DNA from 3 places in the Streptomyces sp. NBC_01317 genome. Region 3 is predicted to be linked to each of the others. Evidence: riboswitches for the same ligand, from Rfam matches in the RefSeq annotation. Region 3 holds a riboswitch; each other region holds the start of a gene.
The links. A riboswitch is a leader RNA that binds a small molecule or an ion and turns the genes downstream of it on or off. The one in region 3 is predicted to bind S-adenosylmethionine.

Region 1 (9,614 bases), 5.6 Mb from region 3:
GGGTGAAGATGGCGTCCGCGCCCGAGGCCGCGAACTCCCTGCCCTCCTCGGAGTCGCCCGCCTGGAAGATGACGGGGCGGCCCTGGGGGCTGCGGGGCACGTTGAAGTGGCCGCTGATGTCGAACTGGTCGACGTGGTGGTCGAACCGGCCGGGCGCCGGATCGGTGAGGAAGATCCCGGCGTCCTGGTCGGCCGTGATCTCGTCGCCGCGCCAGGAGTCGAACAGCTCCCAGGTCGCGGCGAGGAACTGCCGGGCGCGCAGGTAGCGGTCCTCCTGGGCCAGGAAGCCGCCGCGCCGGAAGTTCTGCCCGGTGAACTCGTCCCAGGAGGTGACGACGTTCCAGGCGGCCCGGCCCGCGGACAGGTGGTCGAGCGTGGCGAACTGCCGGGCCACTTCGTACGGTTCGTTGAAGGTGGAGTTGATCGTCCCGGCGAGTCCGAGCTTCTCGGTGACGGCGGCCAGCGCGGTCAGGACGGTGAAGGTGTCGGGACGGCCGACGACGTCGAGGTCGTAGATCTCCCCGTTCTGCTCGCGCAGCCGCAGCCCCTCCGCCAGGAAGAGGAAGTCGAACTTGGCGCGCTCCGCCGTCCTGGCGAGGTGCGCGAAGGAGCTGAAGTCGATCTGGCTGCCTGCGGCGGGGTCGCTCCACACCGTGCTGTTGTTCACGCCGGGGAAGTGGGCGGCGAGGTGGATCTGCTTGACGGGCTTGCTCATGCGGGGTGCGTCCTTACGTGTCTTCGGAGCTCTCTTCGGAGCGGGCGAGGCCGGGGCACGCTCAGAGCGCGGCGTACCGGTTCGCGGGGCGGGGCAGACCGAGCAGGCCGCGCAGGGTGGCCGCCTCGTAGGCGGTACGGAAGGCACCGCGCCGCTGGAGTTCCGGCACCAGGCCCCGGGTGATCCGCTCCAGGTCGTGGGGCAGGGCGGCGGGCCGCAGGCGGAAGCCGGTCAGACCGGCCTCCCGGCCTTCGAGGAGCAGGTCGGCCAGCTCGGCGGGCGTACCGGTGAAGACCCGGGCGTCACTGGTGTACGGGGCGCCCGCGCGCTCCTCCAGGCGTGCCCGGCGGTCGGCGGCGGCCGCGGGATCGTCGTCGAGGAAGACCACCAGGTCGCCGAAGACGTGGACCGTCTCGCCGTCACGGCCGGCGGTGGCCTGCGCGTCGCGGATCTCGGTCAGGATCGCCCGGGTGTCCTCGGTGTCGCGCGGCGTGACGAAGCCGACGTCGGCCGAGGTGGCGACGAGGCGGAACGGTTCCGCACGGTGGGCGAGCGCGGCGACGACCGGCTGTCCCTGCGGCGGGCGCGGGGTGATGGAGGGCCCCTTGACGCTGAACCGCTCCCCTGTGAAGTCGATGTAGTGGAGCTTGTCGCGGTCGATGAAGCGGCCGGTGGCGGCGTCGCGGATCTCGGCGTCGTCCTCCCAGCTGTCCCAGAGCCTGCGCAGCACTTCGACGTAGTCGCCCGCCTCGTCGAACAGCTCCTTGAGCAGGGCCAGCCCTGCGGGCGAGTCCAGCTCGTCGACGCGCAGTGGGACGGCCGGCCTGCGGCCGAAGTGCGGGGCCTCGTCGGCGCGTCCCGACACCTTGACCTGGACGCCGGCCCGGCCGGTGCTCACGTAGTCGAGGGTGGCGACGGCCTTGGAGACGTGGAACGGCTCGGTGTGGGTGACGACGGCGGTGGGGACCAGTCCGATGTGCCGGGTCAGCGGCGCGACCCGGGCGGCGACGAGCACCGCGTCGAGCCGGCCCCGCACCTGATCGGTGCGGCCGTCGGGCCCGGTGAAGGACGAGGACTGGAGGCTCAGGGAGTCCTCGATGGTCACGAAGTCCAGCAGGCCCCGCTCGGCCTCGGTCACCAGGTCGGTCCAGTACCGCGCGGTGAACAGCTCGCGGGGCCGGGCCCCCGGCTCGCGCCAGGCCGCGGGATGCCAGCCCGCGGCGTCGAGGGCGACGGCCAGATGGAGGGGTGAAGGTGCTGAAGGCATGGCGGTATCGCTTCCCGCTCGGAAATCTCGTGGACTCGACAATGTGGACTCGAACATCGCGTGGACTCGAACATCACGTGGGCGCGGAGTTCTCCTGGACCGGGAGATCTCCTGGACATGCCGAGTGCCTTCCGTTTCCGGGTCGTGTCCCGGGCGGAAGTCGGCGGACGTGCGTCGGAGGGCGCTGTACGTCGGGGCCGTGCGGCGGAGGAGGTGCCGCTACGGGGTGTGCCGCGGCGCGGCGTTCACGTACGCCGGACACAGGGCGCCGGCGACACGCTGGAGATCGATGTGGCGCCGGGAGAACATGCCGACGGCGCGGGGGTGGCTCCTGACGGCGAAGGCCGTGCGCGTGCCGTTCCGTCCTCGCACTGCCATCACCTCCGCCTCGACCGGTCGTACCGGTCCGAGCTCTCGCGCTTGCGCTGCCGTCTTCGGCTCCGCCGGGTCGTCACCTGGAGCACCCCGCCGCGTCAGGAGGGTTGCCGGTCAGCCAACCAGGGCTTGTCGCTGACACTCATAACCTGCGTGAACGGTAACTCCGCATCGGTGTCCGGCACAATCCCCACTCGATGACCACAGACCGTCCCCCGGGCCCGTACCGGTCGGCGCGCGACCGATAAGCGCTCACGATCGATCTCGATCAGTATTCGGCATTGGACGCAGAGTGCCCTCGTCCTGCATGCTCAGTGCCATGTTCAGGCCAGCGATCGCGACGGAGTACGGCCGGTACCCGGCTTGCGCCCTCGCATGCCGCCACGGACTCGACCGTCATCTGACGCCCCGTCTGACTCAGTGCCGAGTCGTGGACTTCGGCAAGGTCAAGTCGACCGGCTGTCGTTGAGCCGATGAGCACGTCCCCGCCACCGGGCCTCCGGTGAGCGGCGCGGGACAGCACACGAACACCCTCTTCTCCTGACGCTCCCTTCCGCCTCCCCACGGCCGGCGGCCGACCGGGCCGTGCCCGGTTCCGTCCGGCCGGCGCCCCGGTCGCGCCCTCAGCCCGCCCACCGCCGCTCACCGACGGTGTCCGGACAGCCACCCAGACGCGAGGACACGCCCATGGTCACCGCTTCTTCCCTCCCCGTCCCGGTGGGGGGACTCACGAGACCCGCCGCCACCGGGAACCGGCTGTTACGTGCCGATCTCGGCCGGCTGGACGAGGTGAGCGCGTCCCTCGCGGCGACCGCGGCCGAGTACGACCGCACCGGGTCCTTCCCGCACGCTCCGCTCCAACTGGTGCACGAGGCGGGGCTGTCGACCGCCGGGGCGGACACGAAGTACGGCGGGTCCGGGGTGAGTTCCACCGACGTGACGAAGATCCTGCTGGCGCTCGGCCGGGGCGATCCGTCCACCGCGCTGATCGCCGGGATGACCATCGTCCCCCATCTCCTCCAGACCCGGAGCCCGTGGCCCGAGGAGCTGTACGCCCGGGTGCTGGAAGAGTCCGCCCTGCGTCCGACCCTGCTCAACCACGCCCGCGCAGAGCCCGAGATGGGGTCGTCCACCCGGGGCGGCCTGCCCGCGACCACCGCGCGGCGGCGTCGAACAGGCCCTCGTTGTCCCAGCCCCGGTCGGTCGGCCACGGCGAGAGCGGGCGTCGCCGGTGTTTCGGGCTGTGAGCCCAGCAGTTCGGCGAGCAGGGCAGGGCCACCTTCGGGATCTCGGTCATCGTGGCCCGCCGGGGGGGCACGGTCGTCACCTGCGGATCGAGCACGGGGTACGACCACTCCTTCGACAACTGCTATTTCTGGATGAACCTCAAGCGCGTCGTCGGCAGTCACGGCATGAACCTGCACGAGGCGGCGGAGATGATGCGGCTGCTGAAGCTCGGCAGTGTCTCGCCCGTACTGTCCGACGTGTTCCCGCTGTCGGAGGTCGGTGAGGCGGCCCGCCTCGTGCAGACCAACAGCCACACCGGCAAGGTCGGTGTCCTCGCCCTGGCGCCGGAACCGGGCTTCGGGGTGACGGACCATCAATTCCGCGCCAGGATCGGCGAGGAGCAGCTGGGTCCGCTGAGGTCGTCCCCGCAGCCGGCGCTCGTCGGATGAGCGCCGTGAGCGCCCTGCCGGGCGGGACCACCACCCTGGCCCCGGCACCCTTGGACCCCGCGACCACCGCGCTGCCCAGCCTGCCCGAGGTCCTGCGCCTGCGTGGCAGGACGCAGCCGGACGAACTCGCCTATGTCTTCCTGCGCAACGGGGAGCACCCGGACGATAGCCTGACGTACGGTCAACTCGACCTCGCCGCACGGGAGCGGGCGTCCGCGCTGGACGCGGCCGGGCTCGGCGGCGGCTCCGCCGTGCTGCTCTACCCGTCCGGACTGGAGTTCGTCTCGACCCTGCTCGCCTGCATGTACGCGGGCGTCGCGGGCGCTCCCGTACAGGTACCGAGCAGGCGGCGGGGCCTGGAGCGGCTGCGGCGCATCGCCGACGACGCGGGCACGTCCACCGTCCTCACCACCACAGCGGTCACGCGCGGCCTGGAGGACTTCGGCGACACACGGGAGTTGGCCGGGCCGACCCTGGTGGACACCGAGGCGCCGCACGCGCCGCCGGCCGGGGCGCCGGCTGGAGGCGATCTCCCGGTTCCGGGGCAGTCACACCGCCGCGCCCAGCTTCGCGTACGAAATGTGCGTCCGGGACGCGGCCGACAACGGCTTGCCGGACGGGCCCGACCGGTCCTCGCTGCGGGTGGCGGCCAACGGGGCGGAGCCGGTCCGGTGGGACACGGTCCGCGCCTTCACCGAGACGTACGCCCCGGCCGGGTTCCGAGCGAGGGCGATGTCCCCCGGCTACGGGCTGGCGGAGAACACCCTCAAGGCCACGGGGAGCTGTGAGGACCGCGACCCCACGCTGCTGCGGTCTCCTCCGACGCGCTGCGGGAGGGCCGGGTCGTACCGGCGGAGGGGCCCCGGGGCGTCCCCGTCGCCGGCAGCGGAACGACCGTCGGTACGACCACGGTCCGTATCGCCGATCCCGAGACCCTGGCCGGGCTCCCTGAGGACACGGTCGGCGAGATCTGGGTCAACGGCCCCTGCGTGGCGGACGGTTACCACGGGCGGCCCGAAGAAAGCCTGCGCACCTTCGGGGCCCGCCTCGCGGGTGAGGAGGAGGTGGGGACCTGGCTGCGCACCGGCGACCTCAGGTTCCTGCACGACAACGAGCTGTTCGTGACCGGCCGGCTGAAGGACGTGATCATCCGCAAGGGCCGCAACTACTACCCGCAGGACATCGAGGTCTCGGCGGAGAGCGCGGGCCCTGCCCTGCAACCGAACTGCGCGGCGGCGTTCTCCGTGGACGACGGCGCGGCCGAGCGGCTGGTGCTGGTGGTCGAGGCGGACGGCCGCGCGCTGCGGGACGCGGGTGTGCTCGTCGACACCCACGAACTCGTGGCCCATGGTGTGCTCTCCAGTGGGGTGGTGGAGTTGTGGGGCGTGGTCGGTCAGCCGGTGATGGTTGGGCTGGGTGCGAGCCGCGGACGGTGTCAACCCCGCTCCGTACGGCCTCGGCCGCACCTTGGGTGCCGGACGGGGGGCGCCGGACGGGGGGCGCCGGACGATTCGCCCGGCGGCCCTCGCGCGTCGGCTGTGGTCCTCTGGCGGGAGCCGGTGGTCGGCCGCGATGATCTCCATGCCAGAAAGACGGGAAAGGCGCCGCTGTGGGATCTACCTGGGGTACTCGTCCTCGGCGAGGTGGGAGCCCCAAGTGGTGTGATTTCCGGTCTCGTCGGCGGCCTGGTAGGCGATCTGGGTGTGGAAGCACCCGGGGGTGGCGCCGTGCCAGTGATTCTCACCCGGCTCGATGGAGACGCGGTCGCCCGGCCGGATCTCCTCGACCGGTCCTCCCTCGCGCTGGACGAGGCCGACTCCCTCGGTGACGTAGATCGTCTGGCCGAGAGGGTGGCTGTGCCATGCCGTGTGGGCCCCGGGCGTGAAGTGGACGACTCCGCCCATGATCCGGGAAGGCGGCAGCGGCTTGCTGATCACGTCGATGTAGACGTCCCCGGTGAACCCTTCGGCGGGGCCGGCCATCGTTTCGAATCCGTTCCTTACGATGTTCATCTTCGTCCTCCTGTGTGAGTGTTCGTCCTCGGAGCGAGGACGGACTGTCGTCTGCGACACTTTGCGCTCCCGCTCGGCCGGCAGCGAAGCGACACGGTGTGCTTCTCCTTCCCGTGACACATCGTCAGGTCGCCGGACGCAGGTGGAAGGTGTACTCGCACGAGTTGAACGGGGTGCTCAGCGAGTACGCCGCCGCCACGTCCTTGTCCTCGCTCGGAGTCACGTCGATCTTCAGGTTTTCCTTGACGGCTCCCGATACGTCGCCGTCGCCTTCGAGCCAGTCCCCGCCGCGGAAGTAGAGCTGCGTCGTCACCAGGTCGTGGCCCTCGGCCGAGACCTTGAGGTGGAAGTGCGCGGGCCTCCACGCGTGGCGGCCGATCATGGCCAGGAAGCGTCCTGTGGGGCCGCCGGTGGGAATCTGGTACGGCTGGGGCCTGATCGTCCTGATCCGGAAGCGGCCCTCGTCGTCCGTGATGATCTTGCACCGGAGATTCAGCGGAGGAGCGTCGCCGACGAAGCTTGAGTAGGTGCCGTCGTTGCCGGCGTGCCACATGTCGACGAGGGCGCCGGGAACGGGCTTGCCGTCGAGGTCGAGGACCTGGCCGCTGAGTACCATCGCGTCACCCGGCTCGTCGTCGCGCATGGGCATGACGTACGGCTTCTCCGTCAGCAGCGGCGCGTTTTCGACGTAGTACGGGCCCTCGACCGTTCCCTGCGAGCCGGGCAGGCCGTCGTACGTGGCCTGCTCGACGGTCGCCTCGAAGTGGTTGTCGATGAACATCGGCACTTCGCGGGCGTCGACGAGATCACGGATCCACAGGACCGCGGCCGAGTACTCGTCGTACTGGACCTTCTGCCGGAGCAGGACGCCTCGTATCGCCTGGAGAAGCTCGGCCGATACCTCGGCGACGCGCTCGCTGTATTCGGGCATTGTTCTGCCTTCATCTCCTTCTTGACGTTGCTGGTCGGCTTCGGTGGTGACCGGACGGCGGATTCCGCCGTACGCCGACCGGATCGCCGTTGATCGTTGTCGGCGCCGCCGTCGCGGCTCTCCGGCAGCGGGGTCGGTCACAGCGGCAGGGCTGGTGCGAACCCGGCCGCGCGCATGGTCGCCGTGTCGTGGACCTGACGGATGAAGGTGATCCGGCCCTCGGCGACCTTGAACTGCTCGGCGATCCGCAGGGTCCCGATCGGGTCGAGCACCAGGTCGTAGATCATCAGCGCCTCACCCGGAAGGGGGCCGGTGCACGCCGACAGGAGCCGGACGCTCGACACGCTTTCGCCGAAGCCGCGGATGGCCTTCACGAACTCCCGCTTGTCCACGTACGTGTTGACGGGAAGATCCGTCTCAAGGCGTTCCGCGAGCAGTCGCGAGGCCGCGTCGAAGTCCTTGGTCGTGGTCCACGCCTCGTGGTAGCGGCGCACCACGTCCCACGTCTGCTCGTGAGTCATTTTCGTTCCTCCTCGGCTTGCAGGGGCCGATCCCCTGGACCGCACGACCAACGTACATACCAATCGTTCAGTATGTCAACGCCGTACTGAACGATTGGTATGCGAATATCCGGACCCCCTCGCCGGCGTCGGCCTGGCGTGCCTACTGAACGGCTGGTACGTTGGTACTGAGGTCGTTTTGTCGGATTTGTCGATGACAGGGTCCGAAGGCGGCCGAGGGCATCGCACCGACGCCGGGGTGATCCACCCGAGCCGGCGCGACCGGTTCCAGCGCCGAGATCCATACCGCTCCCGCGAATGGCGCGCTCTTTCCTTGGGCGGTTGCGGTTCTCCGCCTCCGGCCGGATGCCACACAATCACATCGAGTGTTTGTTCGAGCTGTAAGTGACGGAACGTCAAGAGGAAAACCTGGCAAGTTGTTGAGGGATGTGCTCATGACTGAAACAGCGCAGGATTTCGACTATGTGGTGGTGGGGGCCGGTACGGCGGGTTCGGTGCTGGCGGCGCGTCTGTCGCGGGACCCGGACGTCCAGGTGCTGCTGATCGAGGCGGGGCAGGCCGAAGGCCCCCCGGCGATGGCGGTTCCTGGCGCGTGGTTCACCCTGTGGGGCGGTGAGGTGGACTGGGGATTCCGGACCGTCGCGCAGACGGGGCTGAACAACAGGGAGATCGTCTACCCGCGCGGCAAGGTGCTGGGAGGCTCCAGCGCCATCAACGCGATGATGCATGTACGCGGCCATCCCGCGGCGCTCGACGCGTGGGAGGTCCGCGGCTGGGGATCCGCCGATCTGCTGCCGTACTTCCGGCGCAGTGAGAACACCGAGGGACTCGACCCCGCCTACCGGGGAACCGAGGGGCCCGTGCGCCCCAGGCCCGTCGACGCCCCCCATCCCGCGTCCCGGGCGGCCTTCGACGCGTTCCGGGACCTCGGCATCCCCGCGTCGGACGATCTCAACGGCGCCCACCCCGAGGGCGTCACCTGGACGGAGCTGACCGCGGCCGACGGGGTCCGGCAGTCCGCTGCCGACGCGTACCTGACGCCGGCCGCCGGCCGCCCCAACCTCACCGTGGCCACCGACACCCTGGTGGTACGGCTGACCTTCTCGGGCGATCGGTGCACGGGTGTCCGTTACGTCAGGGGCGGGGTCGAGTCCGAGGCGCGGGCCGGCCGCGAGGTGGTACTGAGCGCCGGAGCCGTCGGCTCGCCGCACCTCCTGCAACTGTCCGGGGTGGGACCCGCGGACATGCTCCGCGCGCACGGCATCGAGGTCGTCCGGGATGTTCCCGGAGTCGGCACCAATCTGTCCGACCACCCCGTGGGGGTGGCGACCTATGCGGCGGACCTGACCCCCGGCGACAGCAATCACATCGATGTCTTCGCCGCCGTGCGCAGCAGCGAGGACGTGCCCCGGCCGGACCTGCACCTCTTCTTCATGGACGTGCCGCTGGCACCGCCCGGCCTGGCCAGTGGCTACACCATGGGCGTCGGCCTGCTGTCGCCGTACAGCCGCGGGTCCGTCACGCTCCTCTCGGGAGCCCCGGACGTCGCGCCCGCCATCGATCCCGGCTTCCTCACGGACCGACGGGACGTCGACCGCATGACCGCCGGTCTGCGCCAGGCACGCCGGGCAGGCGGTTCGAAGGCACTCGGTCCCTGGCGCGACCACGAGGTGCTCCCCGGCCCGGCGCTGCGGAGCGACGACGACCTGCATGCCTACCTGCGCGAGGCGGTCATCTCGTACTGCCACACCGGGGGCACGTGCCGGATGGGCACCGACGCCGCCGCGGTGACCGACGAAAACCTGCGCGTAAGGGGGATCGAGGGCCTGCGGGTGGTCGATGCCTCGATCATGCCGACGCTGCCGGAGGCCAACACCAACGCGACCGTCCTCGCGATAGCCGAGAAAGCCGCGGACCTGATGACCGGAACCTCACCCGACAGCGAAATACGCGTACGGAACCAAGATCGGCGCCGGTCGCAGGGCCTTGACTGGTGACCAGCGCCTCGCGGAGCCGGAACTCCGCGTGAGGCGGGCCGGTTGCTCCTCGCGCGTACGGCCGGGGGATCGGCACGTACCGGGCGCGGCGTCCCGTACCGGCGCACCGTCGTGCCGACC
Region 2 (9,614 bases), 1.3 Mb from region 3:
CTCGTCGTGGGGCCTGGACCAGCTGGCCGCCACGGTGGAACTCATCGTCAGCGAACTGGTCACGAACGCCATCCGGTACGGCGCCGGCCCCATCCGCCTCCGCCTGATCCGCCACGGCGCCCTGGTCTGCGAGGTCTTCGACTCGGACGACCGCTCCCCGCGCCTGCGCCACGCCCGCGCGGAGGACGAGAAGGGCTGGGGCCTGTTCCTGGTAGCCAAACTCTCCCACCGCTGGGGCACCCGCACGGCCCCCGGCGGCAAGATCGTCTGGGCGGAACTGGAACTCCCGCTGGGCACGGCCGGGGCGTAGCGGGAAAGGCCCTCCCCACCTGGCCAGTTGCGGCCCGGAATCAGACAGACGTTCACCCGCCGTGACCGGATTGCCGCGCACGGTGATCTCGATCTAGCGTGTGACAAACCGCCCACCTGAAAGGACGCCCGTATGACACTTCAGTCCATCCGCCGACACCGGACCGGGGCACCATGGAGGGGAGGAGGCGACGCCATGACCACCAGCCCCGAGGCAGAGCCGCAGATGTCCATCGACGACTTCGAGGAACTCGCCCGCAAGGCCCCGGAGAGCGTCACGCTCGAATTCATCGACGGAAAACTAGAGGTCAAGCCGTTGCCGGATCAGCTCCACGGGGCCATCGTCATGTGGCTGCTGGAGCGTTGCCTCCAACAGCGCCCCGACCTGCGTCTGTACCCGGAGCAGGGCTTGAAGGTGGAGAGCTACCGCAAGGGCCGCGCCCGGGCGGACGGGGCGCTCGCGCCGCTCGACCATTTCGTGCGGCAGGAAGGCGAGTGGGCCGATCCCGACGGTGTCCTCATGACCGTCGAGGTCACCTCGCACGACTTCGACACCGGCCTGCGCGACCACGTCCACAAGCGGGACGGCTACGCGGCGGCCGACATCCCGGTCTACCTCCTGATCGACCGGAACGCGGAGAAGGTCGTGGTCTACACCGACCCCCGCGAGGGCGAGTACCAGACCCGTACGTCCTTTCCGTACGGCGCCACCGTGAAGGTGCCCGACCCGGTCGCCATCACCCTGGAGACGGAAAAGCTCAAGGACTACACCCGCTGACACCGGACCCCGCTCCGGAAACGCCCGAAGGCGGCACCCCCCGGAAGGGGTACCGCCCTCGGTTCAGGAACGCTCCGAGCCGGTGCCGTACAGCCGTACGGCGGCGGGCTCAGAAGTCCATGTCGCCGCCCGGCATGCCGCCCGGGGCGCCGGCGGCGCCGGCCTTCTCCGGCTTGTCGGCGATGACGGCCTCGGTGGTGAGGAACAGCGCCGCGATGGAGGCCGCGTTCTGGAGAGCGGAACGGGTGACCTTCGCGGGGTCGATGATGCCCTCGGCGATCATGTCCACGTACTCGCCGGTCGCGGCGTTGAGGCCGTGACCGATCGGCAGGTTGCGGACCTTCTCGACGATGACGCCGCCTTCGAGACCACCGTTGACGGCGATCTGCTTGAGCGGAGCCTCCAGCGCGAGCTTGACGATGTTCGCGCCCGTCGCCTCGTCACCTTCGAGTTCGAGCTTCTCGAACACCGAGGAAGCCTGGAGCAGAGCCACGCCACCACCGGCGACGATGCCCTCCTCGACGGCGGCCTTGGCGTTGCGCACCGCGTCCTCGATGCGGTGCTTGCGCTCCTTGAGTTCGACCTCGGTCGCGGCGCCGGCCTTGATGACGGCCACGCCGCCGGCCAGCTTCGCGAGGCGCTCCTGGAGCTTCTCGCGGTCGTAGTCCGAGTCGCTGTTCTCGATCTCGGCGCGGATCTGGTTCACACGGCCGGCGACCTGGTCGCTCTCGCCCGAACCGTCGACGATGGTGGTCTCGTCCTTGGTGATGACGACCTTGCGGGCGCGGCCCAGCAGGTCGAGACCGGCGTTCTCCAGCTTGAGGCCGACCTCTTCGGAGATGACCGTGCCGCCCGTGAGGATGGCGATGTCGTTCAGCATCGCCTTGCGGCGGTCACCGAAGCCCGGGGCCTTGACGGCGACGGACTTGAAGGTGCCACGGATCTTGTTGACGACCAGGGTCGACAGCGCCTCGCCCTCGACGTCCTCCGCGATGATCAGCAGGGGCTTGCCCGACTGCATGACCTTCTCCAGCAGCGGAAGGAGGTCCTTCACGTTGCCGATCTTGGAGTTGACGATCAGGATGTACGGGTCGTCCAGGGACGACTCCATGCGCTCCATGTCGGTGGCGAAGTACGCCGAGATGTAGCCCTTGTCGAAGCGCATGCCCTCGGTGAGCTCAAGCTCCAGACCGAAGGTCTGCGACTCCTCGACGGTGATGACGCCTTCCTTGCCGACCTTGTCCATCGCCTCGGCGATGAGCTCGCCGATCTGGGTGTCGGCGGCGGAGATGGAGGCCGTCGAAGCGATCTGCTCCTTGGTCTCCACGTCCTTGGCCTGCTCCAGCAGGGCACCGGAGACGGCCTCGACGGCCTTCTCGATCCCGCGCTTGAGGGCCATCGGGTTGGCGCCGGCCGCCACGTTGCGCAGGCCCTCGCGGACGAGTGCCTGGGCGAGGACGGTCGCGGTGGTCGTACCGTCACCGGCGACGTCGTCCGTCTTCTTGGCGACTTCCTTGACCAGCTCTGCGCCGATCTTTTCGTACGGGTCCTCGAGCTCGATCTCCTTGGCGATGGAAACACCATCGTTGGTGATCGTGGGGGCGCCCCACTTCTTCTCGAGGACGACGTTGCGACCCTTGGGACCAAGGGTGACCTTGACGGCGTCGGCGAGCTGGTTCATCCCGCGCTCGAGACCGCGCCGTGCCTCCTCGTCGAACGCGATGATCTTGGCCATGTGAAGTGGTCCTCCCGGACTGGGGTGGATTGCTCCGGACCGCGCCCGCGCCCGCGACGGACGGCCTGAGAGCCCGGCGGTTCCTTGCTCCACCGGTCCCTCCGGGCCTCACTGACCCGGTCCATAAGTTGTCACTCTCACTTGCAGAGTGCTAACGCCAATGATTAGCACTCGACCCCCGAGAGTGCAAGCTCCTCCCCCGGCCCGGCACCCTCGCGCGGGGGTCCCGTACACGCACGAGGGGCCCGTATCCCTGTATGGGATACGGGCCCCTCGGCGTGAGTGCGTCGGTGGCCGATCGCGCCGGGATCAGACGGCGAGCTTGACCATGTCCGCCTGCGGACCCTTCTGGCCCTGCGAGATCTCGAACTCAACTCGCTGACCTTCTTCAAGGGTGCGGTAGCCGTCCATCTGGATCGCGCTGTAGTGGACGAAAACATCCGCACCACCGTCGACCGCGATGAAGCCGTAGCCCTTCTCCGCGTTGAACCATTTGACGGTGCCCTGAGCCATGCCTTACTCCCCTATTACTGCCGGAACGCTTCGACCGCGGCTGAATGTATCTGCCCAACTGCCCTCTGCAACAGGTCAATCGGACGAGAAATCTGGGCACGACCGAACACACATAGCGACGGATTGACTGCGTTCCGGGGCAAGTCGGGCCGGGCAAAACACACATGTGCCCGCAAAAGTCACCGAGAGTTTGACCCCAGGTTGTCGCGTTCTCGTATGCGCTCGGCACCGGCCGCGAGGGGGTGTTCCCAACTCTACCGCGCTCAACCATAAAGAACGGCCCCCTCCGCTTCCCGTGCGGAGGGGGCCGACTCTTGTACGGACGGGGCCAAGGACACGCGTCAAGCGTCCCCGTGATCCGGCGTCAGCAGCCGCCGGCGACCGCCGGGATGATCGAGATGCCGGCGCCCGCGGGCGTCGCCGTCTGGAGGCCCTGCTCGAACCGGACGTCGTCGTCGTTCACGTACACGTTGACGAAGCGGCGCAGCTTGCCCTCGTCGTCCAGGACGCGCGCGGCGATGCCGGGGTGGCTGGCCTCCAGCGACTGGATGACCTCGGAGAGGGTCTCGCCCTCCGCCGGAACCTCGGCCTGGCCACCGGTGTACGTACGGAGGATGGTGGGGATGCGGACCTTGACGCTCATGGTGGGGTGCCTTCCTTCAGTGATGGGCGGGACGCGGGGACGCGACGCGTGGCTCAGTGGGCCAGGCCGGCGGCGCGGAACGCGTCGAGGCTCGGGCGGATCGTGGCGGTGGGTCCTGTGGTCGGGGCCACGGCGTCCAGCGTCTTGAGACCGTCGCCCGTGTTGAGCACGACCGTCGTCAGCGTCGGGTCGAGCAGGCCGGCGTCGATGAGCTTCTTCGTCACGCCGACGGTCACCCCGCCCGCGGTCTCCGCGAAGATCCCCTCGGTACGGGCAAGCAGCTTGATCGCGTCCACGATCTGCTCGTCGTTCACGTCGTCCACGGCGCCGCCGGTGCGGCGGGCGATGTCGAGGACGTACGGGCCGTCGGCCGGGTTGCCGATCGCCAGGGACTTGGCGATGGTGTTCGGCTTCTGGGGCCGTACGACGTCGTGGCCCGCCTTGAAGGCGGCGGAGACCGGGGAGCAGCCCTCGGCCTGGGCGCCGAAGATCTTGTACGGCTTGTCCGCGACGAGGCCCAGCTTGATGAGCTCCTGGAGACCCTTGTCGATCTTCGTGAGCTGCGATCCCGAGGCGATCGGGATGACGAGCTGGTCGGGCAGCTCCCAGCCGAGCTGCTCGCAGATCTCGTACGCGAGTGTCTTGGAGCCCTCGCCGTAGTACGGGCGGAGGTTGACGTTCACGAAGCCCCAGCCCTCGCCGAGCGGGTCGCCGATCAGTTCGGAGCAGAAGCGGTTGACGTCGTCGTAGTTGCCCTCGATGCCGACGAGTTCACCGCCGTACACCGCGGCCATGACGACCTTGCCCTGCTCCAGGTCGCTCGGGATGAACACGCAGGAGCGGAAGCCGGCGCGGGCGGCGGCGGCGCCGACGGCGCCGGCCAGGTTGCCGGTGGAGGAGCAGGAGAGCGTCGTGAAGCCGAAGGCGCGGGCGGCCTCGACGGCGATGGCGACGACGCGGTCCTTGAAGGAGTGCGTCGGGTTCCCGGAGTCGTCCTTCACGTACAGGCCGCCGGTGACGCCCAGTTCGCGGGCGAGGTTGTCGGCCTTGACGAGCTTGGTGAAGCCGGGGTTGATGTTGGGCTTGCTCGCCACGTCGGCGGGGACGGGCAGCAGCGGCGCGTAGCGCCAGATGTTGTCGGGGCCCTCGGCGATGCGCTTCTTCAGCTCTTCGGGGGTGCCGCTCGGCAGGTCGTACGCCACTTCGAGCGGCCCGAAACAGGACGCGCAGGCGAAGATCGGGCCGAGGTCGAAGCGCTCGCCGCATTCGCGGCACGAGAGGGCGGCGGCGGGTCCGAGATCGACGGCACCGGGGGTGACACCGGGCGTGGGGACGGTCTGCACAGACATGGAGGCGAGGCCCTTTCCTCATCTTCCTCACGACGTACTTCGCCGCAAGACGGAATTGGCACCTTCCCCACCATGACCTCGCGGTCGGCGGGAGGGTTGCCGGGGCTTCAACGGGCCGTTCCCTCTGCCCCTCTGGATGAGCGGTATGGCATCGGATCCGGGGTCGGTCCCGCGATCCGAGCGTTTGTCCACCGGATGACCCCCGACATGCGGTGGTCATTCGTGTTGTTCAAGACTGTAACCGAAGGAGCGGACCGTGGAGATAGTGGTCCGCACCGCGAGATGGATCACTTTCAGGGAGAACCGACCGTGCTGGAAGAGGTGGAACGCTGGCTGACCAGGCGTTCCTGGTCCGTGGCCGACCGTACGCCCGACCGGCTCCTGGCGGCGAAGGCCGCGCGTGGCACGACCGTCAGCGTGGTGCTGCCGGCGCTGGACGAGGAGGAGACGGTCGGCGGGATCGTGTCGGTGATCCGGCGCGAGCTGATGGAGAAGGCGCAGCTGGTCGACGAGCTGGTGGTGATTGATTCCGGTTCGTCCGACGCGACGGCGAAGGTGGCGGCGGAGGCGGGCGCGCGGGTGGTGCGCCGGGACGACATCCTGCCGCGGCTGCCCGCGCTGCCCGGCAAAGGCGAGGTGCTGTGGCGGTCGCTGCTGGTGACGGGCGGGGACGTGGTGTGCTTCGTGGACGCGGATCTGCGGGAGTTCTCGGCGGACTTCGTGACGGGGATCGTGGGGCCGCTGCTGACGGAGCCCGACGTACAGCTGGTGAAGGCGATGTACGACAGGCCGCTGGGGGCGCGGGGGGCCGCCGTGGGCCAGGGCGGGCGGGTCACGGAGCTGGTGGCCCGGCCGCTGCTGAATCTGCACTGGCCGCGCCTGGCGGGGTTCGTCCAGCCGCTCGGCGGGGAGTACGCGGCCCGGCGCACCCTGCTGGAGCGGCTGCCGTTCCCCGTCGGGTACGGCGTGGAGCTGGGGCTGCTGGTGGACGCGCTGCACAGTGTGGGGCTGGACGCGCTGGGCCAGGTCGACGTGGGCACGCGGCTGCACCGGCACCAGGACGACCGGGCGCTGGGGCGGATGGCGGCGGCGATCTACCGTACGGCGCAGCTGCGCCTGTCGCGGTCGCAGCTGGGGGCGCATCTGGTACGGCCCGAGCTGACGCAGTTCGAGCGGGGCGAGAACGGCTTTGAACCGCGTACGTACGACGTGGACACGGAGGAGCGGCCGCCGATGCGGGAGATCGCGGAGTACACGGCCGGCCGCGCGGCGTAACCACCCCCTCTGGTCCTATTTACCTATATTGCGTGCTTATGGAGACTCCTCTGAACTTGTGGTTCCTCGCGGCGGCGGCCACCGGCGTCACGGCCGAGCGGCTGTGGCTGCTGGGCGGGATGGCGGTCGCGCTGACGGGGGCGGGAGTGGTGGCGCTGGCGGCGGCACGGGGACGCAGGGGCGACTGATCCCCGCACGGCTCTCCGTAAGGCTCTCCGTAAGGCTGCTCTCGGTACGGCTCTCCGTACGGCTGCTCTCACTACGGCTGCTCTCCGTACGTTTGAGCGTTTCCCGTACGGGCTAGATTTCGGCACATGGTTTCCGAGCAGGCCGCCCAGGTCCTCGTCGCGTCCAACCGCGGCCCCGTCTCGTACACGCTCCGCGACGACGGAGCGCTGGAGGCCCGGCGCGGCGGCGGCGGGCTGGTGTCCGGCCTGTCGGCCATCGGCCCCGACACGGACGCGGTGTGGGTGTGCGCGGCGCTCGGCGACGGCGACCGCGAGGCGGTACGGCGTACCGGCGGCCGGCTGGACCCGGAGGACACGGGCGGGCAGCGCGTACGGATGCTGGGCATCGCCCCCGACGTCTACGCGGACGCGTACAACGGGGTGGCCAACTCCACGCTCTGGTTCGTCCACCACCTGCTCTACCAGACCCCGCTGGAGCCGTCCTTCGGCGCGGAGTTCCGGGCGCAGTGGGCGTCGTACGAGGCGTACAACCGCGCGTTCGCCGAGGCGCTGGCGGACGAGGCGGGCGACGGCGCGTCCGTGCTGGTGCAGGACTACCACCTGGCGCTGGTGCCCGGCATGCTCCGGGCGCTGCGCCCCGACCTGCGGATCGGCCACTTCTCGCACACCCCCTGGGCCCCGGTGGACTACTTCCGGCTGCTCCCCGACGACATCGCGCGCCAGCTGCTCCGGGGCATCCTGGGCGCGGACCGCGCGGCGTTCCTGACCCACCGCTGGGCGGACGCCTTCACGGCCTGCTGTACGGAGCTGCTGGGCGGCACCGGCAACACCAGGATCGGCGTGCACGGCCTGGGCGCGGACGCGGACTTCCTGCGCGAACGGGCGCACCGCCCCGACGTGGACGATCGGACCGTGTCCCTGCGCGAGGAGATCGGCGGGACCGACCGGCGGACGATCGTCCGGGTGGACCGTACGGAACTGTCCAAGAACATCGTCCGCGGCCTGCTCGCGTACCGGCAGCTGCTGACCGACCGCCCGGAGTGGCGCGAACGGGTGGTCCACGTGGCCTTCGCGTACCCCTCCCGCCAGGACCTGTCGGTCTACCGCGACTACACGGCCGAGGTCCAGCGCGTGGCGGACGCGATCAACCTGGACTTCGGCACGTACGGCTGGCTCCCGGTCGTCCTCCACGTCAAGGACGACTTCGCCCGCTCCCTGGCGGCGTACCGCCTGGCGGACGTGGCCCTGGTCAACCCGATCCGCGACGGCATGAACCTGGTCGCGAAGGAGATCCCGGTGGTCTCGGAGAACGGCTGCGTCCTGGTCCTGTCCCGCGAGGCGGGCGCGTACGAGGAGCTGGGCGAGGACGCGCTGGTGGTGAACCCGTACGACATCACGGCGACGGCCACGGCCCTCCACGAGGCCCTGACGATGCCCCAGGACGAACGCGCGGAACGCACCAAACGCCTGGCGGCGGCGGCCACGGCCCTCCCCCCGTCCCAGTGGTTCCTGGACCAACTGGAGGCGTTGCGCGCCTGATGGCGCGGTGTCAGGCGCGGGCGGGTGGCCGTATCAGGCGCCGGCCACCGCTTGCGCCAGGGCTGCCAGGAAGTCGGCGACCGCGGCGGGGCCCGGGAGGGTGAGGTCGGATCTGGTGGACAGTTCCGGGACCTCCGTGCCGCTGCACACCAGGAGGCCCGGGTGGCCCTTCGCGCGGAGGGTGTCGACCGCCGCGTAGGCGGGGAGGTCGCCCAGGTCGTCGCCCGCGTACAGGACGGTCTCGGCGCCTGATTCCTCTACGTACTTCGTCAGCGCCACGCCCTTGTCCACGCCGGGCGGCCGGAGTTCCAGGACCATGCGGCCCGGTTCCAGGACCAGGCCGTGGCGGGTGGCCAGGGCGGCGAGGGGGGTGCGCAGGGTGTCGAAGGCGGCCTGGGGGTCGGCGGCCCTGCGGGTGTGGACCGCGAACGCCTGGCCCTTCTCCTCGATCCACGTGCCTTGCGCGGTGCCTTGCGCGGCGGATCCGTCTCCGCCGAGGAGGGCGGGGAGTTCGGCGCGGGCCGCCGACACGCCCGGGTGCGGGGCGGGGGCGCGTACGGTGCCGGTGGCCGCGTCCCAGCGCTCGGCGCCGTAGTGGCCGAGCACGACGAGGTGCTCCAGGCCCGGCACCCCCGCGAAGCCGCCGAACCGGACGGCGAGTTCGGCGGGGCGGCCGGTGATCACCACGACGGAGGCGACGTGCGGCGCGAGGGCGGCGAGCGCCGGGACGGCGCGGGGGTGGGCACGGGCCTGTTGGGGGTCGGGGACGATGTCGGCGAGGGTGCCGTCGAAGTCGAGCGCGATGATGGCGTCGGCGGGGCGCGCGAGGAGCGCGGCGAGGCCGTGGGTGCCGGCGGGGGTGGAGGGACTCGGCAGGGGGATCTCGGGGCTGCCCATGTCTCCGACCTTATCGGTTACTGATTGTCCTCAATCGCCGGACGGGCGTTCTGGGGCCGGGGGGCCGCGGGTCTGCCCGGTGCGGGCGGGTGCGGCTTACTGATTGTCCTCAATCGCCGGACGGGCTTGATTGTGCCGCTGCGGCCCGGTGGGCTGGGTGCGGGTTGTTGCCGGGGGCCGGGCAGGGGTCGTGTCCTGCACTGCATGTTTTACGTCGCGTTCGGGGTCTTGTTTGGTTTACCGGTAGTCACGCGACACAAAACACGCTTTACGTTCCGGACACGACCCCTGCCCGTCCCCCTTCCACGCCCGCGTTCAAGACAACCCCCGGCCCGTCCGGCCTTGGGGGCAGTGGGGGGGGGCACACTCCAGCCCGTCCGGCGTTTGA
Region 3 (9,614 bases):
ACGTACTCGACGACCCTCGACGACCGGGTCACGTCGAAGCGCGTGAGATTGCCGCAGAGCGTGCAGCGCCACCGGGTGGCGGCCGTCGGCCGGGGAACCGTCGTCATCGTGCCGTCCTTGAGTGTCGGGGTGGGGCCGGCGGTGCGCCGTCGAACGTGTGGATGTCCGCCCGTAACCCTACGGCCTCGCGGGTACCCCATTGTCCGGCGAGGCATTCCCGCCCGATGACTCCCGGTACGCCATGCTCTGTCCGTGATCAATTGGCGCACGGCGAACGACGGCCCCGTGGTGACGTACGGACTGATCGCGCTCTGCGTGCTGACGTTCCTGGTCAGCCCCCTGTCGGGCTTCACCATGGCGTACGGGAGGGGCGAGGCGCTCCTCGGGGCGCAGAGCGCGTACTTCGAACGCTGGGGCGTCATCCCCGACCAGCTGACGCACGACCCCACCCCGCGCGCCCTGCTGACCCCTCTCACCGCGCTCTTCGTCCACGGCAGCTGGCTGCACCTGCTGGGGAACATGCTCTTCCTCTACGTCTTCGGGGCGATGACGGAGGAGCGGATGGGGCGACTGCACTTCGCCCTGTTCTACCTGGCGGCCGGCTACGCCGCCCTGTTCGTGTACGCGATGGCCAACGCGGGCTCGGAGCAGACCCTGGTGGGGGCGTCGGGCGCGATCTCGGCGGTGCTGGGCGCGTTCCTGCGGCTCTTCCCCCGGGCGCGGGTCACCAGCCTCTTCCCGTTCCTCCTCTTCCTGCCGCTGCGCTTCCCCGCCTGGATCGTGCTGATCTTCTGGTTCGTCCTCCAGTGGGTGGCGGCCCGGAACGCCGGATCGGGGCCCGGGGTCGCCTACCTCGCCCATCTGGTGGGCTTCGCCGTGGGCTTCTGCTACGCCTGGGGGCGTTACCGGCGGAGCGATAGGGTGGAAGCCAAAGCCGTGACCACCGAGGGAGAACGTCAACCGTGATCACCGCGATCGTGCTCATCAAGACCAGCGTCGGCCGGATCCCCGAGATCGCCGAGTCGATCGCCGCGCTGGACAGCGTCAGCGAGGTCTTCTCGGTCACCGGCACGTACGACCTGATCGCCATGGTGCGCGTGGCCAGGCACGACGACCTGGCGGACATCATCCCCGGGTCGATCAGCAAGATCGAAGGCGTCGAGGCGACGGACACGCACGTCGCGTTCCGTACGTACTCCCAGCACGACCTGGAGGCGGCCTTCGCGATCGGACTCGACGCGTAGACCGCCTCCTGAGGTGCCGGGGCGTATCCGGACGGGCGTACGTCAGACGGTCTCGCCGTCCCGGTCCGGGACGCAGCGGCCTTCCTCGGTGCGGTAGCTCCAGCGGGCGCCCTCGCGCACCAGTTCCTTCACCGCGCCGACGAACCGGTCCACGTGCTCGTCGGGCGTTCCCGCGCCGAAGCTCACCCGGATGGCGTTGAGCGAGCGCTCGCCCGGCTCCGCCTCCGGGGCACCGCACTCCCCCGGGTCCTGCGGGTCGCTGCCCAGCAGCGTCCGTACCAGCGGGTGGGCGCAGAACAGGCCGTCCCGCACCCCGATGCCGTACTCGGCGGAAAGCGCCGCGGCGAAGTGTGAGCTGTTCCAGCCCTCCACCACGAACGAGAGCACGCCGACACGCGGGGCGTCGTCCCCGAACAGCGACAGCACCCGGACCTCGGGCACCGCGGCCAGTCCGTCCCGCACCCGGCGGACGAGCCGCTGCTCCCGGGCGACGAGCGTGTCGAACCCGGCCTCTTCGAGCGCCTTGCACGCCGAGGCGATGGCGTACACGCCGATGACGTTGGGCGAGCCGGCCTCGTGCCGGGCGGCCGTGGTGTGCCAGTCGACGTCCACCCCGCCGTCCGCGCGCCGGGCGACCTTGCGGCTGGCGCCGCCGCCCGCGAGGTACGGCTCCGCCTCCCGCAGCCAGTCGGCGCGGCCCGCGAGGACACCGGAGCCGAAGGGCGCGTAGAGCTTGTGCCCGGAGAAGGCGACCCAGTCGACGTCCAGTCCGGCGATGTCGACGGGGTGGTGCGGGGCGAGCTGCGCCGCGTCGAGGACGATCCGGGCGCCGTGCCGGTGGGCGGCGGCGGCCAGCTCCCGTACGGGCCAGATCTCCCCGGTCACGTTGGACGCGCCGGTGACACAGACCAGGGCGGGGCCCTCCTCCCGCCCGGCGAGCGCGCGGTCGAGCGTGGCGACGGCCTCGTCGGGGGTACGGGGCGCGTTCAGGTACGTCACCCGGGCGTCGCGCCAGGGCAGGAGCGAGGCGTGGTGCTCCGTCTCGAACACGAAGACCTGGGTGCCGGCGGGGACCACGGCGGCCAGCAGGTTGAGCGAGTCGGTCGTCGAACGGGTGAAGACGACCTGGTCGCCGGGGCGGCAGCCGAGGAACTCCGCGACGGTGCGGCGGCTGTTCTCGAACAGGTCCGTCGACAGCTGGGAGAGGTAGCCGGCGCCCCGGTGCACGCTGCCGTAGTACGGCGCGTAGGCGGCGACGTCGTCCCAGACCCGCTGGAGCGCGGGGGCGCTCGCGGCGTAGTCGAGAGCCGCGTAGGTGACCTCGCCCCCGGTGACGAGCGGGACCGTCACGTCACGCCCGAGCACGGGCAGCGGCGCCGCACAGGCGGGGTCCTCGGTGGTGGTGGTGCTGGCGCCGGAGGTGGCCGACGACCTGGCGGCGGCGTTCGGGTATGCGGACGTCACGAGACTGCTCCCTCGAGGACCTGGACCCCAAGAAAGCCAGGGGTCCGCGCTTGCCGTAGACCTCGCTGCCTACGGCCTGGTCTTCACCCGGGGCACCCCGCCACGGACGGAGGGTTGCCGGACAGCGAGCCGGGGCCTAAATCGCTGTCACTCATGACCTTGTGCACGAGCTTGACACAGACGGGCAGCGGCCTCAAGTCCGCGTCCGGGATGTGGAACAGAGCAGGTGGGGGGGGAACGGAAGAGGCGGGGCGCGGCCGGTGGCCGTGCCCCGCCCGCCCGCTCCCGCTACCGGTGCGACGCCTCGACCCAGCGCGCGAGGGCCCGCCCCGCCGCGCCCGAGTCCACCGACTCCGCCGCGCGCGCGATGCCCGCCGCCAGCTGGAGTTCCAGCGCGTCGTCCGTCGGGTCCAGCGCCACCAGCGCCGCCGCCGCGTTCAGGAGCACCGCGTCCCGTACGGGGCCGGTCTCACCCGCCAGCAACCGCCGGGCCACGTCCGCGTTGTACGACGCGTCCGCGCCCCGCAGCGCCTCGACCGGCACCAGCGGCAGACCCACCTCACGCGGGTCGAACGGCACCTCGCCGACCTTCCCGTCCCGCACGACCCACACCCGCGAGGTCGCGGTCGTCGTCAGCTCGTCCAGCCCGTCGTCGCCCCGGAAGACCAGCGCCGAACTGCCGCGCTCGGCCAGCACCCCCGCGACGATGGGCGCCATCCGCAGGTCCGCCACACCCACGGCCTGGGACCGTACCCGGGCCGGGTTGGTCAGCGGCCCGAGGATGTTGAACGTGGTCTGCGCGCCCAACTCCCGGCGCGCCTTGGCCGCGTACCGCAGCGCGGGGTGGAACTTCACCGCGAAGCAGAAGGTGATCCCCGCCTCCTCCGCGACCTCCGCGACCCGCTGCGGGGTCAGTTCCAGGTTGACGCCGAGCTTCTCCAGGACGTCGGAGGCGCCGCTCGCGGACGACGCGGCGCGGTTGCCGTGCTTGACGACCTTCGCGCCGGTGCCCGCGACCACGATCGCCGCCATCGTGGAGATGTTGACCGTCTTCGCGAGGTCGCCGCCGGTCCCCACGATGTCGACCGTACGGCCGGGCACCTCGATGGTGTTGGCGTGGGCGTACATCGCGCGGACGAGGCCGGAGACCTCCTCGACGGTCTCGCCCTTCGCCCGCAGCGCCACGGCGAAGCCCGCGATCTGCGCGTCGGTGGCCTCGCCGTCCATGATCTGGTTCATCGCCCAGGCGGTGTCGTCCGTGGACAGGTTCTCGCCGCGCAGCAGGGGGTTGAGGACGCCCGGCCAGGTCCGGGCCGCCACGGTGTCGCCTCCGACGGGGGTAACAGCGCTCATGCTCGCTCCTGGGTGTCAGCAGAACGGGCCCCGGCCTGCCGCCGGACCCGCCGCCCAGCCTATCGGCGGACACCGCCCCGGCGGGCCGCGTGCCCGTACTGCGGACCGGCCGGTGTCGAGGGCGACACAACCGCAGCGGCCTCCGGACCGACGCCGAGGGCCCCGGCCCGGTCTCCGAGAAGGAGACCGGGCCGGGGCCCTCGGTGGTGGCGACCCTGGGGCCGGTGGGATCAGTGGTGGCCGTGGCCGCTCGTGATCTCCCTGTACTCCTCGGCGGTGGGCTTGGGGATCTGGGTGTTCTCCCCGTAGAAGCCCTTGCTGAGCTTCACCCGTGCCTTCTCGACCGGCGAGACCTTCCGCTCGACACCGTTCTCGTCGACCGCCGGGCCGAGTTCGGCCGGCTTCTGCTGGTCGTGCGCGGTGAGCTTGTAGAGGTCGCCCTGCTCCAGCGGCGTGTGGACCTCGACGAACTCGCCGTGCGGCAGCCGCTTGATGAGCCCGGACTCGCGTCCGTGCAGCACCTTCTCGGCGTCCCGGCGCTGGAGGCCGAGGCAGAACCGCTTGGTGACGATGAAGGTGAGGACCGGGACGACGAAGAACCCGACCCGGACGAACCAGGTGATGGTGTTGATCGACAGGTGGAAGTGGGTGGCCCAGATGTCGTTCCCACCGCCGACCAGGAGCACGAAGTACCACGACAGCCAGGCGACACCGAAGGCCGTACGGGTCGGCGCGTTGCGCGGCCGGTCCGCGATGTGGTGCTCGCGGTCGTCCTTGGTGACCCACGCCTCGATGAACGGGTAGACCGCGATCGCGACGAGCACCAGCGGGAAGATGATCAGCGGGATGAACACACCCAGGACCAGCGTGTGGCCCCAGAAGTTGATCTCCCAGCCGGGCATGAACCGGATGAGCCCCTCGGAGAAGCCCATGTACCAGTCGGGCTGCGCGCCGGTGGAGACCTGGTCGGGCCGGTAGGGGCCGATGGCCCAGATCGGGTTGATCGTGGCGATCGCCGAGACGATCGAGATCACACCGAAGACCAGGAAGAAGAACCCGCCGGCCTTCGCCATGTAGATCGGCAGCAGGGGCATGCCGACGACGTTCTTCTCCGTACGCCCGGGGCCCGCGAACTGCGTGTGCTTGTGCACGAACACCAGGATCAGGTGCCCCGCCACCAGGCCCAGCATCAGTCCGGGCAGCAGCAGGATGTGGACCGAGTAGAACCGGCTCACGAAGTCGCCGCCGGGGAACTCCCCGCCGAACAGGAACATCGAGATGTACGTACCGACGATCGGCACGGACAGGATCGCGCCCTGCACGAAGCGGACACCGGTGCCGGACAGCAGGTCGTCGGGGAGCGAGTAACCGGTGAACCCGGTGAACATGCCGAGGACGAACAGCAGGAAGCCGAACAGCCAGTTGACCTCACGGGGCTTGCGGAACGCGCCCGTGAAGAACACGCGCATCATGTGCACGAGCATCGCCGCGAGGAAGATCAGCGCGGCCCAGTGGTGGATCTGGCGGATCAGCAGACCACCGCGGACGTCGAAGCTGATGTCCAGCGTCGAGGAGAACGCCTCCGACATCCGTACGCCCTGGAGCGGGACGTAACTGCCGTGGTAGACGACCTCGTTCATCGACGGGTGGAAGAACAGCGTCAGATAGACACCCGTGAGGATGATGATGATGAAGCTGTAGAGGCTGACCTCGCCCAGCATGAAGGACCAGTGGTCCGGGAAGATCTTCCGCATGTTGGCCTTGGCCAGGCCGTAGATGCCCAGCCGGCCGTCCGCCCAGTCGGCGACCCGTTCTCCGGCGGGCGCCTTGCGGTTCGTCGTCTCGTCCGTGCTGTTACTCATCCGCGCTCCCAGAAGGCAGGGCCGACGGGCTCTTCGAAGTCGCCGAGCGCCTCGAGATTGCCCTCACCGTTCACTCCGATCCGCAGCTGCGGAAGGGCGTGACCGGCCGGGCCGAAGAGGACGCGGGCGCCGTCGGCGAGGTCGAAGGTGGACTGGTGGCACGGGCAGAGCACGTGATGCGTCTGCTGCTCGTACAGGCTGATCGGGCAGCCGACGTGGGTGCAGATCTTCGAGTAGGCCACGATCCCCTCGTGGGACCACTCGAGTTCGCGCTTGTCCTTGATGTCGTCCGGCTGGATACGGACGATCATCAGGGCGGCCTTGGCGATCTCCTGCTGGAACTCCTCGCTGTCCTCCTCCAGCCCCTCGGGCATGGCGAAGGTCAGCGAGCCCACCACGACGTCCTCGGGACGCAGCGGCTCCAGGGTGTTCATGTTGATGAGCTGCTTGCCCTTGGCCCACAGGGTGCTGCGGAGCTTCTTCTCCGGCAGCGGGCCGAGGTCGCGCAGCAGCACCACACCGGAGAGCGGTACGAACGCCAGCGCCCCGAACATCGTGTTGCGGATCAGCTTGCGCCGGCCGAAGCCGGACTCCGACGCACCTGCCGCGAAGTCCGCCAGGACCTTCGCCTTGACCTCGGGCGTCGCCGCGATGGGGTGGCGCTCGTCGGTCATCTCGACGTCCGACATCAGCGTGCGGGCCCAGTGGACCGCGCCGGCGCCGATGCAGAACAGGGCGATGCCGAGCGTCACTCCCAGCGAGAAGTTCAGGATGCTGATGTGCCCGATCGGCCAGATGTAGACGATCTTGTCCACCGGGAACGCGACGAAGGACGCGATGAACGCGACCGTCGCCAGCATCGAGAGCAGGAACAGGAAGGCGACCACCCGCTCGGACCGCTTGGCGGCGCGCTCGTCGATGTCCTGGATCCGCGGCTGATGCGCCGGCAGTCCCGGGTCGGCGAACGGATCGTCCGCCCGCTCGACCGCGCCGCCGTGCCCTGGCTCCTGCGCGCTCGGCAGGTTCTCTTCTTCTGGAATCTCTTGGCTACTCATGACTTCTTGGCCTTAGCGGTGTGGGCCGCGACCCAGATGGCGACTGCGATACATGCGCCGAGCCCGAAGATCCAGCCGAACAGGCCCTCACTGACGGGGCCGAGGCCGCCCAGGTTGAGACCGCCGGGGCTCGGGGCGTCGGAGCCGTTCACCGCCTGGATGTACGCGATGAGGTCCTTCTTCTGCTGTTCCGGCATCGTCGTGTCCGGGAAGGACGGCATGTTCTGCGGGCCGGTCTGCATGGCCTCGTAGATGTGCTTCGGATTGACGCCGTTCAGGTTCGGTGCGGTCTTGCCGTGTGTCAGCGCGCCGCCCTCACCCGTGAAGTTGTGGCACTGGGTGCAGTTGGTACGGAACAGGTCGCCGCCCTTGGCGATGTCCGCGCCGTCGGGGCTGTACTGCTCCGAGGTCGGCTGGGCGGGTCCCGCGCCGAGGGACGCGACGTACGCGGCGAGCTGGTCGATCTCCTTCTGCGAGTAGATGACCTTCTTCTTCGGCACCTGCGCGCCGGGCTGCTGGGCCGGCATGCGGCCGGTGCCGACCTGGAAGTCCACGGCGGCCGCGCCGACGCCCACCAGGGAGGGACCGTCGCTGCTGCCCTGGCCGCCCACTCCGTGGCAGCTCGCACAGCCCACGGAGTAGAGCTTCTTGCCCTCCTCGATGGCGAGTGACTGGGAGGTGGTGTCGGCCTGCGCCTTGTCCGCGGGCGCGAACGCCGCGTACAGCCCCCCGGTGGCCGCCAGCGCGAGGAGTAGGACGACGACCGCAGCCAGCGGATGGCGTCGTCGTGCGGAGAGCTTTTTCACGGATTACCCCGGTGTCAGGATCTTCTGCGTCGGTGCTTGCTGGACAGTGTGCGGACGCGCTCAGGCGCGCGGTCCGTTACTTGATCAAGTAGATCGTGGCGAAAAGGCCGATCCAGACGACATCGACGAAGTGCCAGTAATAGGACACAACGATGGCGGCGGTTGCTTGTTCGTGGGTGAACCTCTTGGCCGCGTACGTCCTGCCGAGGACGAACAGGAAGGCGATCAGGCCACCTGTCACATGCGCACCGTGGAAGCCGGTGGTCAGGTAGAACACCGAGCCGTACGGGTCGGAGGACAGCGAGATGCCGTCGTTCCTGACCAGTTCGGTGTACTCGAAGATCTGACCGCCGATGAAGATCGCACCCATCACGAACGTGATCACGAACCAGGTGCGGAGCTTCTTCACGTCACCGCGCTCCGCGGCGAAGACGCCGAGCTGGCAGGTGAGGGAGGAGAGCACCAGGATCGTGGTGTTCGTCGCCGAGAACGGAACGTTCAGGGACGACGCCACTTCCTTCCAGTGCTCCTCCCCCGTCACGGATCGCAGGGTGAAGTACATCGCGAAGAGGGCCGCGAAGAACATCAGCTCGGAACTCAGCCAGATGATCGTTCCGACGCTGGTGAGGTTCGGCCGATTGACCGACGGGTGCGCGTGCCCGGTTTCTACTGTCGTTGCTGTCGCCACGACCGACATTATGTCGGTCCCTTATCCCGCCCTCACTCCGGGGGGTGCAGTTCGGTGTGTCCATGCGCCTGTCCAGCCCGAACGGCCCAGCGAAGACCTGTCATTACCCGTGCTGACATGCTGTCCGACGGAGTAGCATCCGCGCATCGGTTCATGGCACGTGCCCTGAAGCCCTCGCAGACACGGATGTCACGGAGGAACAATGCAGCCGACCGCCACGGTGCTGGTCTACAGCGACGACGCGAACACCCGCGAGCAGGTACGGCTGGCGGCGGGACGCAGGCCGGCCGCCGACGTGCCGCCGATCCGGTTCCTGGAGTGCGCCACCCTGCCCGCCGTGATCAAGGCCCTCGACCAGGGCGGCATCGACGTCTGCGTGCTGGACGGAGAGGCCGCGCCCTCGGGCGGTATGGGCGTCTGCCGGCAGATCAAGGACGAGATCTTCAACTGCCCGCCCGTGCTGCTCCTGATCGGGCGCCCGCAGGACGCCTGGCTGGCCACCTGGAGCCGCGCGGACGCCGCGGTGACCCTTCCGGTCGAACCGGTCGGTTTCGCGGACACCCTGGCCGCCCTGCTGCGTACGAGGCAGGCCGTGGGGGCGTAGTCCCCGCCGGGCTCACACGGAGGAATGAACGGGCGGGTGCCGTACGGGAGTGACCCCGTACGGCACCCGCCCGTTCGCCCGTCGCCCGTCAGACCTCAGGACGCAGCCGTCCCGCCGCGGCGGGTCCCGTGCCTTCCGGGACGCCGGCGGTCAGGACGCTGCCGCCGCGCCACTTGTCCCAGCTCAGGTTCCAGTCGCCGAACCCGTTGCCGAAGTTCTCCATCGTGTGACCCTCGCTGTTGACGACCCGCACGATGTCGCCCTGGCGGACGACCCCGAAGAACCACTTCGCGTTGTCGGTGGACATCCCGACGCAGCCGTGGCTGACGTTGGCGGAGCCCTGCGAACCGACGGACCAGGGCGCGGCGTGCACGTACTCACCGCTCCAGGTGACGCGGGTCGCCCAGTAGACGGGCAGGTCGTACGACTCACCGCTGCCGGCCGCGATGCCGACGCTCGTCCCGCGCATCCGGACGAACTGCTCCTTGCCCAGGATCACTTTGATCCCGTTACGCGTGGAGAAGCCCGGTTTGCCGGT

Region 1: linked by a shared signal. The riboswitch ahead of OG349_RS01905 (putative leader peptide) and the one ahead of OG349_RS26500 (aminotransferase class V-fold PLP-dependent enzyme) in region 3 are both predicted to bind S-adenosylmethionine.
Region 2: linked by a shared signal. The riboswitch ahead of thrC (threonine synthase) and the one ahead of OG349_RS26500 (aminotransferase class V-fold PLP-dependent enzyme) in region 3 are both predicted to bind S-adenosylmethionine.

Annotation. Positions count from the first base shown of each region.
Region 1 is NZ_CP108393.1:449,272-458,885, forward strand. Features, by position in the region: gene OG349_RS01895 (NtaA/DmoA family FMN-dependent monooxygenase) at 1-715, opposite strand, end outside; gene OG349_RS01900 (LLM class flavin-dependent oxidoreductase) at 777-1,982, opposite strand; gene OG349_RS01905 (putative leader peptide) at 2,202-2,360, opposite strand; SAM riboswitch class IV at 2,394-2,507, opposite strand; gene OG349_RS01910 (acyl-CoA dehydrogenase family protein) at 3,045-3,740, shown strand; gene OG349_RS01915 (zinc-binding dehydrogenase) at 3,656-4,033, shown strand; gene OG349_RS01920 (AMP-binding protein) at 4,030-4,821, shown strand; gene OG349_RS01925 (hypothetical protein) at 5,202-5,363, opposite strand; gene OG349_RS01930 ((R)-mandelonitrile lyase) at 5,650-6,045, opposite strand; gene OG349_RS01935 (dioxygenase family protein) at 6,170-6,976, opposite strand; gene OG349_RS01940 (hypothetical protein) at 7,114-7,497, opposite strand; gene OG349_RS01945 (GMC family oxidoreductase) at 7,932-9,494, shown strand.
Region 2 is NZ_CP108393.1:4,791,075-4,800,688, reverse strand. Features, by position in the region: gene OG349_RS20810 (SpoIIE family protein phosphatase) at 1-310, shown strand, start outside; gene OG349_RS20805 (Uma2 family endonuclease) at 506-1,087, shown strand; gene groL (chaperonin GroEL) at 1,197-2,822, opposite strand; gene OG349_RS20795 (cold-shock protein) at 3,132-3,335, opposite strand; gene OG349_RS20790 (ubiquitin-like small modifier protein 1) at 3,700-3,978, opposite strand; gene thrC (threonine synthase) at 4,032-5,327, opposite strand; SAM riboswitch class I at 5,343-5,470, opposite strand; gene OG349_RS20780 (glucosyl-3-phosphoglycerate synthase) at 5,637-6,602, shown strand; gene OG349_RS20775 (hypothetical protein) at 6,641-6,790, shown strand; gene OG349_RS20770 (alpha,alpha-trehalose-phosphate synthase (UDP-forming)) at 6,917-8,329, shown strand; gene otsB (trehalose-phosphatase) at 8,363-9,226, opposite strand.
Region 3 is NZ_CP108393.1:6,093,566-6,103,179, reverse strand. Features, by position in the region: gene OG349_RS26515 (hypothetical protein) at 1-107, opposite strand, end outside; gene OG349_RS26510 (rhomboid family intramembrane serine protease) at 289-966, shown strand; gene OG349_RS26505 (Lrp/AsnC family transcriptional regulator) at 963-1,244, shown strand; gene OG349_RS26500 (aminotransferase class V-fold PLP-dependent enzyme) at 1,287-2,615, opposite strand; SAM riboswitch class IV at 2,750-2,867, opposite strand; gene trpD (anthranilate phosphoribosyltransferase) at 2,997-4,061, opposite strand; gene qcrB (cytochrome bc1 complex cytochrome b subunit) at 4,292-5,923, opposite strand; gene qcrA (cytochrome bc1 complex Rieske iron-sulfur subunit) at 5,920-6,978, opposite strand; gene qcrC (cytochrome bc1 complex diheme cytochrome c subunit) at 6,975-7,784, opposite strand; gene ctaE (aa3-type cytochrome oxidase subunit III) at 7,861-8,481, opposite strand; gene OG349_RS26470 (hypothetical protein) at 8,675-9,076, shown strand; gene OG349_RS26465 (L,D-transpeptidase) at 9,165-9,614, opposite strand, start outside.